DNA from 3 places in the Pseudoxanthomonas japonensis genome. Region 2 is predicted to be linked to each of the others. Evidence: riboswitches for the same ligand, from Rfam matches in the RefSeq annotation. Region 2 holds a riboswitch; each other region holds the start of a gene.
What was found. Region 2 has a riboswitch for cobalamin ahead of btuB (TonB-dependent vitamin B12 receptor). Riboswitches for the same ligand answer to the same signal wherever they lie in the genome.
Positions count from the first base shown of each region.

Region 1: it holds a riboswitch for cobalamin, as region 2 does, so the genes downstream of both, ACGHX3_RS00500 (ribonucleoside-diphosphate reductase subunit alpha) here and btuB (TonB-dependent vitamin B12 receptor) in region 2, are expected to answer to the same signal.
Region 3: it holds a riboswitch for cobalamin, as region 2 does, so the genes downstream of both, metE (5-methyltetrahydropteroyltriglutamate--homocysteine S-methyltransferase) here and btuB (TonB-dependent vitamin B12 receptor) in region 2, are expected to answer to the same signal.

Region 1 is NZ_CP171632.1:121,015-124,227, forward strand. It holds gene ACGHX3_RS00500 (ribonucleoside-diphosphate reductase subunit alpha) at 1-1,402, opposite strand, end outside; cobalamin riboswitch at 1,675-1,892, opposite strand; gene ACGHX3_RS00505 (VOC family protein) at 2,193-3,213, opposite strand, start outside.
Region 2 is NZ_CP171632.1:3,748,252-3,751,464, reverse strand. It holds gene btuB (TonB-dependent vitamin B12 receptor) at 1-1,780, opposite strand, end outside; cobalamin riboswitch at 1,906-2,128, opposite strand; gene ACGHX3_RS17610 (TfoX/Sxy family protein) at 2,228-2,599, opposite strand; gene ACGHX3_RS17605 (GAF domain-containing protein) at 2,596-3,081, opposite strand; gene bioD (dethiobiotin synthase) at 3,212-3,213, shown strand, end outside.
Region 3 is NZ_CP171632.1:112,812-116,024, reverse strand. It holds gene metE (5-methyltetrahydropteroyltriglutamate--homocysteine S-methyltransferase) at 1-1,232, opposite strand, end outside; cobalamin riboswitch at 1,431-1,665, opposite strand; gene ACGHX3_RS00475 (hypothetical protein) at 1,746-3,213, opposite strand, start outside.

The DNA.
Region 1 (3,213 bases), 550 kb from region 2:
CGGCGAGCTTGTCGAAATCGAACCAGATGCGGCCGGTGTCCGGATCGCTGTCGAAATGCTTGGCCAGGTTGATCGAACCGAGGTTGCAGACCGCCGTCTCTTCGGCCGAAGTGACCTCGAGGATCTCGGTGCACAGGTTGGACAGGTGGATGACGTTGCCGGCGCGCAGGGTCTGGTTGCTGGCTGCGTTGCACTTGTCCTTGAACGTCATCCAGCCGTTGCCGGTCTCGGCCAGCGTGCGCATCATCCGGCCGTACAGCTTGCGGGCCGAGATGGTCTTCATCGCCTTGCCCTGCAGTTCCGCCTGCGTATAGGCGAGTTCGAACGCCGCGCCATACAGGTCGGTCAGCTCCGGCACCACGCGTGGATCGAACAGCGACCATTCCTGGTCTGCCTCGACGCGCTTCATGAAGAGATCCGGCACCCAGTTGGCCAGGTTGAGGTTGTGCGTGCGGCGCGCTTCGTCGCCGGTGTTGTCGCGCAGCTCCAGGAAGTCCTCGATGTCGGCGTGCCACGTCTCCAGGTACACGCAGGCCGCGCCCTTGCGCTTGCCGCCCTGGTTGACCGCGGCGACCGAGGAATCCAGCGTCTTCAGCCACGGCACGATGCCGTTGCTGTGGCCGTTGGTCGACTTGATCAGCGAGCCGCGCGAACGCACGCGGGTGTAGCTGACGCCGATACCACCGCTGAACTTGCTCAGCTGCGCGATGTCGCCGTACTTGGCATAGATGGATTCCAGCGTGTCCTGCGGCGAGTCCAGCAGGAAGCACGACGACAGCTGCTCGTGCGTGGTGCCGCTGTTGAACAGCGTCGGCGAGCTGGGCAGGTAGTCCAGGTTGCCCATGCGGCGGTACAGCGCCAGCGCTTCCGGTACGTCCTCGCTCAGTGCGCAGGCGATGCGCAGGAAGAATTGCTGCGGCGTCTCGATGACCTTGCGCGTGTGCGGGTGGCGCAGCAGGTAACGGTCGTACAGCGTGCGCAGGCCGAAATAGTCGAAGTGCAGGTCGAGCGAGGCGTCCAGCGCGTCGTTGAGCTTGCGCGCGTTGGTCTGCACGAAGTTCAGCAAGCGGTCGTTGATCAGGCCGACCTCGTGGCCGCGCGTCACCGACTGCGAGAACGCGTGGATCTCCTGGCCGGTGACTTCCTTGGCGATGTAGGCGGCCAGCAGGCGCGCGGCCAGGCGGCTGTACTCGGGCTCTTCGCCGGTCAGCAGCGCGGCGGTGCGGATCGACAGTTCGTCCAGTTCGCGCGTGCTGGCGCCGTCGTACAGGCCCGAGATGGTGCGGGTGGCCACGCGCATCGGGTCGATGGCGTGCAGGCCTTCGCAGTTGCGCTGCACCGCGCGCACGATCTTGTTGAGGTCCACCGGTTCGCGGCCGCCGTTGCGCTTGGTCACGCTCATCGCGGTGGCGGTGGGCGGCGGGGTCAGGGCGAACGCGTCCTTCTGGGACGGGGTGGTGCCGGCGTCGGCGACAGCGGTGTCGATCTGGGTCACGAGAATCCTCCATGCGTGGTGCACGCGGCGGCCCGTCCCTCGCGGGGTCGCGTCAGGCCGGATGGAGAGTCACAGTGGGGAAGCGGCGTCGCAGGGACCGAGACCACGCAGACGGACTGCGGGCGCCCTGCTTCGCCAGCCATCTCCCCCCGGAGAATCCGCGGCCGGCACCGCGCGGTGTGCAACGCGCGGCTGTCGGCAGGTCTTCGGACTCATGGGCACGGAAGGCAGGCCTTCCTCCTAGTCCGCCGCTTCCCGAGGCTGGGCCTCAGTGCTGTGTGGCGGGGTCGTTCCCAATTACCGCTGCGGGGCAGTGCCGGAGTGGCGCGAGGCGTCACCGGCTTCCCTTTTCATCCGGAGGCTAGCCACCCCCAGAACCGACGGCCACAAGATAGTGGGGGTGTATGGAAGCGTCAACACCAAATGTAGTGTGGAACAGCGGGCGTCGGCAGGACGCGGGTTTCACGGATTTCTCATCGAGTCCTTCTCCCCGCTAGGCGGGGAGAAGGTGCCCGAAGAGCCTGCCCCGTACGTGATACGGGGCGGATGAGGGGCGCGCACGATGGTGGGGCGCACGTCAGGTCGTTCGATACCCACCATGTTGTTTCGATCCGACGCGTTCGCTGCCCCGGCTCCGTTCGCCCCTCACCCGCCTTCGGCACCCTCTCCGCGCGGCGCAGGGAGAGGGGAACCGCCATCAAGCCCGCAGTGCCGTGATCGAGGCGTCCTGCGCCTGCGCGTACAGCGCGAACGGGTCGTCGATCGCCTTGCCCAGCGCCGCCTCGAACGCCTCCTGGTTCGCGTGCGCGTCGTACGCGCGCTGTTCGCCGCCTCCCAGGTTGGACTGGAAGATGCCCGCGGCGCTGACCGGCAGGAAGTCCTCGTAGACGATGGGATCGACGACGGCATGGCCGGCCTCGACCAGCGCGTCCGGCGTCATCGCCGCGCGCTCGGTGGCCGGCAAGGCGGCGCCGCTGTCGGTCAGGCGATAGCGGAAGTAGCCCATGCCTTCGCGGCGCAGCGTCGCTTCGTCGTCCGGGAAGGCCGCGAACGCTGCAGCCAGCCGCTGCGGGTAGTCCGCCGACGTGTTGCCCGCGCCGCCGGCCTGCCGCACCTGCGCCAGCAGGCGGTCGTAGAGTTCGCGGCCGGCCGGCGTCAGTGCCAGGCCGCGCTGTTCGATCTCGCCGAAGCGCGCGCTGTGGCGGCCGGGTACCAGCGTGCCGGTGGCGTCGGGGAAGGCGACTTCCTCTTCCAGCGCCTTGAAGCTGGTCTGGCGCAGCAGGATCGGTACCGCGCGGCGCGGCGGACCTTCGATCAGCGCCTTGGCCTGGATGCCGCGCTCGAGCATCGCGGCCTGCGCGGCGTCGATGTCCAGCGTGCGCGGGGTGAGGTGGTTGATGTGCGGGCCGCGGAAGCTGACCACGTCGGCGACCAGCCGGTGCAGGCCGTGCAGCGCTTCGTAGGTGGCCAACGACACGGTCGCGTCGCCATGCCAGCGGAAGGTCTCCAGCACCTCGGCGACGAAGCGCTGCGCATCGGCTTCATTCAATCCGCCATCGCGCTCGGCCTGCGCCACCAGCGCACGCGCACCGGCGGTGAAGATGTCGCGCCTGGCCAGGATCGTCTCCGCTTCCGCACGCAGTGCCTCGTCCGCAATCAGCTCCAGCCGCAGCAGCGAGGTGAAGATGCGGAACGGATTGGCGGCCAGTGCCGCCTCG
Region 2 (3,213 bases):
GCAGCGACCATTCGTCGGTGATCGCGTACTCCAGGCGAAGGTCCAGCGTGCCGTAGCCGGCCAGGCGAACGCTGTTGGCGGCGTTGTCGTAGCGGTGGCTGGCGCCGTAGCCGGTCACGCCGAAGCGGAAGTCGCCGAATGCGCGGTCCACATCGATACGCGCGGTGTTGCGTGCGCGGCGTGCCAGCAGGTTGTCGTAGTTCGCGCCGGCGGTGTGGTTGCGCGGATCGGTGTGGCTGACCTGAGCGGCGATGTCGAAGCCGGCCAGCGTCACCGCGCCGGTCAGTTCGAGGCCGCGGATGCGCGCTTCGTCGGTGTTCGCCGGCAACCAGTTGCTGTCCAGCGCGATCAGGTCCTCGATGCGCGTCTCGTAGACGTTGACGCCCCAGTTCCATGCATCGCCGTACTGAGACAGCCCGACATCGAGGGTCTTGGAGCGTTCGGGTTCCAGCAGCGCATTGCCGGAGAACGGGTAGTACAGGTCGTTGAAGGTCGGCGCCTTGAAGCCGGTACCGGCGTTGACGGTCAGCTTGAAGCCGCCGCCGAAGCCGAGGCCCCAGCCCAGGTTGCCGGTGACGTGGTTGCCGAACTGGTCGTTGTCGTCGTTGCGCACGCTGGCCTGCACCTGCTGCGCGCCGAAGCGGCCTTGGTACTCGATGAAAACGCCGGTGTTGTCGCGGCTGTCCACGGGCACGCCGACGGTGTCGTTGACGAAGTCGACGCTGCTGGTGACTTCGTCGCGCTGCCAGTCGGCACCGGCGCTCAGCAGGTGCTGTTCGCCGAACGCGAAGTCGCCCTGCAGCGAGGCCGTGTCGCGACGCGTGTCGAACGTGCTGACATCCTCACGCGGGGTGCCCGCGCCGTCATTGAAATAGTTGTGCGACTTGTCCGACGCGCGGCCGATCTGCGCGGTGAGCATGGTGGCGGTGGACGGCTTCCAGGTCAGCTTGCTGCCCAGCACCTGCTGCACGTTGTCGGCTTCGTTGCCGCCGTAGATGCTGCCGTCGAATTCGTTGAAGGCGTCGGCATTCAGTGCGTGGCCTTCCAGCGTCAACGCATCGGTCAGCCTGTAGCCGGCGCGGACATTCAGGGAGACGTTGCGGTAGCCGTCGTCATCGGGCTCGTCGGTGAAGCAGCCCTGGAACAGCGTGCCCGACCCGCGGCAGGCGTTGATGCCGTCGGTTTCCTGGTATGCCGCATTTGCGCCGATCCAGCCGCGTTCGCCGCCGTAGGCGAAGCCGCCGCTGGCTTCGCGCAGGTTGTGGCTGCCGCCGCCGATGCGCAGTTCGCGCGACAGGCCTTGGGTGCCCCGGCGGGTGAAAATCTGGATGACGCCACCGATCGCTTCCGAGCCGTACAGGCTGGAGCGCGGGCCGCGCACGATCTCGATGCGTTCGATCTGGTCGACCGGCAGGTCCTGGAACGAGGCCAGGCCGGCGGTCGCCGAACCGATGCGGATGCCGTCGACCAGCACGAGCACGTGGTCGGATTCGGTACCGCGGATGTTGAGGCTGCTCAGCTTGCCCAGGCCGCCCTGGTTGGTGAAGCCGATGCCGGCGCGGCCCTTCAGCAGGTCGACCAGCGAGCGCGACTGGCTGCGCTCGATCTCCTCGCGCGTGATGAGCTGGGTCGGCGCCAGGCTGTCCTGCAACGCGACGTCGGTGCGCGTGCCGGTGACGACCACTTCGTCCAGGTCGGTGGCGTTCTGCGCGTGCGCGGCGAACGGCAGCGCCAGGGCGACCGCGGTGGTCAGAAGGGAAAGGGAATGACGGCTGTACATCGGACTCAACTCCATCGCGCGCCCCGCGCGCATTGTTCGGTGTGGAGTTGCGACGACGGAGAGGAACGTTGCGGACAGCGCAGCAGACGAACGGCGGCGCGGCACGCCGCGACGCCCTCCGCATCGCAACCAGTGGACTCCCAGGCCGGTCTCCGGGCTTGCGAAGGCGTGCGCAATGCACGCTGCCGGGGCGCCTTCCCATGCATGGATCGCACAGTGGCCGATGCCGCGGTTGTCGTCGCCTACCGTTGCGGGGGCAGCGCCGGAATGCCGCCTGCGCGGGTCACCGGCTTCCCGTTTCAACCCATGGCAGGACTGCCGAGGGTCACCTGAAAGCGCGCGCAGTATACGGGAAGCACCCGACGGTCATGTGGAACGGAGCTTGCTCCGCTGCTTTTCTGCAACGGACGGCGTGCGGCGTCGAGCAAGCTCGACGCTACCGCGGTGTCAGTCCTCGCCGCCGGGCGAGTCGAACAGATTGAGCGACGGGCCCGTGTCTTCCTCGCGCTCGGTGTGCGTGGTGGTCACCGGGCCGGCGGCGGGGCGGCCGCGCGGCGGCGGCAGCAGGGCCGCGGCGGCATCGTAGGCCACCAGCAGTTCCGCGCGGCGGTCTTCGGGCAGCTGCTGCCAGTGGCAGTCCAGCAGGGCGCCTTCCAGCGCGTAGAGCAGGTTGAGGCTGGGGCGGAAGCCCGCGCGCTTCACCCGGATGAAGGCTTCCACTGCACCCACGCCCTCCAGGTCCTCCTGCGTGCGCAGGCCGACCTGGCGCAGCCAGGCGGCGGACTTGGGGCCGATGTTGCGCAGCTTGGTGCCTGTCATGTCAGCGAATCCACGAAGATGGCGGCGATGCGTTCCATGCCCGCCTGGTCGTCGGCATCGAAGCGCGCCAGGCGTGGGCTGTCCAGGTCGAGCACGCCAACCAGTTCATCCCCTTTCACCAGCGGTACCACCAGTTCCGAGCGCGAAGCCGAATCACAGGCGATGTGGCCCGGGAAGGCCTCAACATCGTCCACGCGCTGGGTCTGACGGGTGCGTGCGGCGGCTCCGCAGACCCCCTTGTCCAACGGGATCCGCACGCAGGCTGGTAGTCCCTGAAACGGACCGACCACCAATTCCCGGCCATCGAAGAAGTAGAAGCCCGCCCAGTTGAAGTCCGGCAAGGCGTGGTAGAGCAGCGCCGCAAGGTTGGCGGCGTTGGCGATCCGGTCCGACTCGCCGGCCAGCAGGGCCCGCGCCTGTTCGGCCAACTGTGCGTACTGTTCCGGCTTGCTGCCGGTGAGCGTCTGGGAAGTGAATGACATGCGGTCGATTCTACTCCGCGGGTCCGGGAAGGGCCGGATATGATCCCGCTATGAAAGTGCATTACCCGAAAGCGCCGCCTGCAGGACACGGCCGCGCCACGCAAATCCCCGGAACGTGACGGAGCACGCAAT
Region 3 (3,213 bases), 540 kb from region 2:
CGGTCGATGTCACCCGCCTCCGGCGAGGCTAGGCGTGCCGCGACTTCGGGACGATGGACACGCGCGGACTGGCGACGCGATTCGAGGCGGTCGCGGGCCAGCGCGAGCCCAGCATCGGCGGCGCGTGGATCCTGCAACGCGTCGGCCAGCAGGCGTAGTTCCTCGATCTTCTGGCGCGCGAAGGCCAGCCACGACTTCAGGTCGACCGGCAGCGCCTTCTCGCCCGTGAGGTCCACCGGCACATGCAGCAGCGAGCACGATGGCGACAGCCACAGTGCATTTTCGCCCACATGGCCTTGTGCGTACTTCGCCAGGATCAGCGCGTTGTCGAGATTGGTGCGCCAGATATTGCGGCCGTCCACCAGCCCCGCCGATAGCACGCGCCCCTTCGGCAGCTGCTTCAGCACCTCGTCCAGTTGCTCCTTGCCGCGCACCAGGTCGACGTGAAGCCCATCGACCGGCAGCGCGCAGGCGAGCGGCAGGTTGTCACCGAGGCGACCGAAGTAGGTGGCGAGCAGCAGCGACGGCCGCGTTCCCTTCGCCAATGCGGCGTAAGCGCGGAGATAGGCATCGCGGGCGGCATCGTCCAGATCGAGCACCAGGCAGGGCTCGTCGATCTGCACCCAGTCGGCGCCGGCGTCGTGCAGCTTCGACAGCAGGTCCGCGTACACCGGCAGCAGCCGGTCCAGCAACGCGAGGCGGTCGCTGCCGTCCACCGTCTTCGCCAGAAGCAGGAAGCTCACCGGTCCCAGCAGCACCGGCCGTGCAGCGTGACCGGCGGCGCGGGCCTCCAGGAATTCCGCGACCGGCTTGTCACCGCGCAGGCGGAAGTCCTGCCCGGCGTGCAGTTCCGGCACCAGGTAGTGGTAGTTGGTGTCGAACCACTTGGTCATTTCCAGCGCGCGCAGGTCGGTGCCATCGCGCTGCACGCCGCGGGCGAGGGCGAAGTAGCCGGCGAGCGGATCGGCGTCCGCCAGCGTGCGATAGGCGTCGGGAATGGCATCGAACAGGAAGGCGGTGTCCAGCATGTGGTCGTACAGCGCGAAGTCGTTGCACGGCACCACATCGGCGCCGGCATCGCGTTGCAGCTGCCAGTGGCAATGGCGCAGGTCGCGTGCGGTGCGCTGCAGGTCGTCGGCGGTGGTGTCGCCGCGCCAGTAGCTTTCCAGGGCGGCTTTCAGTTCGCGCTTCGCGCCGATGCGCGGGAAGCCGAGAGTGGTAACGGTGGTCATGGTGCGTGTCCTCATGCGTGGCGGATGAGGAACGAAGGAACCGCGCGCCGGACCGGAGCCCGCCACGCCAGCGACCTTCGCCCCCGCGGGCGAGCCGGAGTGCCGAAGTCGGGCGCAGGAGGACGCATCCGGGGCAGGCACGCGCGGACACGGGCTCCGGCCACCTCCCCTCGGAAGCTCCAGGTCAGTCGGAGGACGGTCGTGTCCTCCGGCCAGGGCAGGTCTTCGGGCTCATGGACGGGCGCGGGTGCGCTGGCCTACTTTCCGCCGCTTCCCGGTCCGCGTGGACCAGTGCTGTTGGCGAGGTTCGTTTCCAAATACCGCTGCGGGGCAGCGCCGGAATTGGCCCATGGAACAGGCCGCACCGGCTTCCCTTTTAATTCCATCGCTTTATTGGGATGAAGCGATGGAAACCTTGGCGGGGACGAACGTTACGCCCGGGCTGGGTGAAGCGTCAAGCATGGCGACGGGATCCGCCCCACGCGTCGTGAGGAGGTCGCCTGCATCGCCACGTCACGGCATGCCGCTGGCCGTGGCGCGGCAGGTCAGGTCGATGCTGACGGTACTGCCGGCGGGAAGCGCGGGGATGGCAACCCCGGCCTGCAGGCCGCTGGCCGTCAACGGCGTGGGACAGCTGGCACCGCCCGTCGCCGAACAGGTCGGCACAGCCAGGCCGGCAGCCGTGCAATCCAGGCCCGCCATGGCCGGATCGCGCACGACCGTGCCGGGGGCCGCGGCAACGCCGGGATTGCGCACCACCAACGTGAAGACGACCTCGTCACCGCGGACCACCGTGTCCGCCGACGCGACCTTGGTGATCGACACGTCGGTCTGATCGCTGTCGTTGTTGTTGATCGTGCAGGTGGCGGCATCGCCCGCGGCCAGCGTGATGTTGTTGCCGACCACCGCCGCGCCGCCGTTCTTGACGCAGCTGTAGCTGCTGGCGGTATAGCCGGTGGGCGTTGCGCTCTCCGAGAGCGTGTACGTACCGGGGTTAACCGTCGCATTCGTGACGGCCGCCGAACCTGTCGCCCCGCTGATGGCGGTCGGACCTGCCGCCGACAGCGTCCACGCCGTCGGCAGCTGCGTGCCGCCGTTGTCGTTGGTCACTGTCTTGCGCAGCGTCAGCGTGGCAGGACGGTCGTCGTTGTTGATCGTGCAGGTGGCGGTATCGCCTGCGGCCAGCGTGATGCTGTTGCCCGACACCGCCGCGCCGCCGTTCTTGACGCAACTGTAGCTGCTGGCGGTATAGCCGGTCGGCGTCGCGCTTTCGGTCAACGTGTACGTGCCCGGGTTTACTGTCGCGTTGGTCACCGCAGCGGCACCGGTGGCACCGCTGATGGCGGTCGGCCCTGCCGCCGACAGCGTCCACGCCGTCGCCGGCTGCGTGCCGCCGTTGTCGTTGGTCACCGTCTTGCGGAGCGTCAGTTGCGTTGGCCGCGTGTTGGTGAACGTGCAGGTCGCGTTGGTCCCTGCTGCCGTCGCCGCCGCGCTCAACGTGACCGTTCGCGTGGCCAGATTCACCGTCGTCGAGCCGGCGGGCACACCCGTGCACGCGATGTCGGTCAACGCAAAGCCCGCGGGCAGTGCGTCTTCGGTGATCGTGGTTGCCTGGCCGACCGTGGTCAGCATCTGCACCGCGCCAGCGACCGGTGTCCCCGACGTCGCGGTGGCGATCGTCTGGTTCGCGATGCCGTTGTTGCCACTGAAGGTGAAGCTGCCGGTTCCACCGATGCTGGTCTTGCGGATCGTCACCCGTGGACGAAGGGCATTGCTGAACGTGCAGGTCAGGTCGTCGCCCGCCACCGGGGTCACCTCGAACGTCGTGTCGCTGCCGCTGGGTGTCTGCCCGCCGGAACGGGCATTGGTGCAGCTGTAGGTGGTGGCGTAGTTGCCGAGAACGGCACCGGATGCAGCCGTCTCCGACAGCGTGTAGGTCGAGCCTGCCGTTGCGGTCGTATGCGTGACTGTGCCCGTCGCG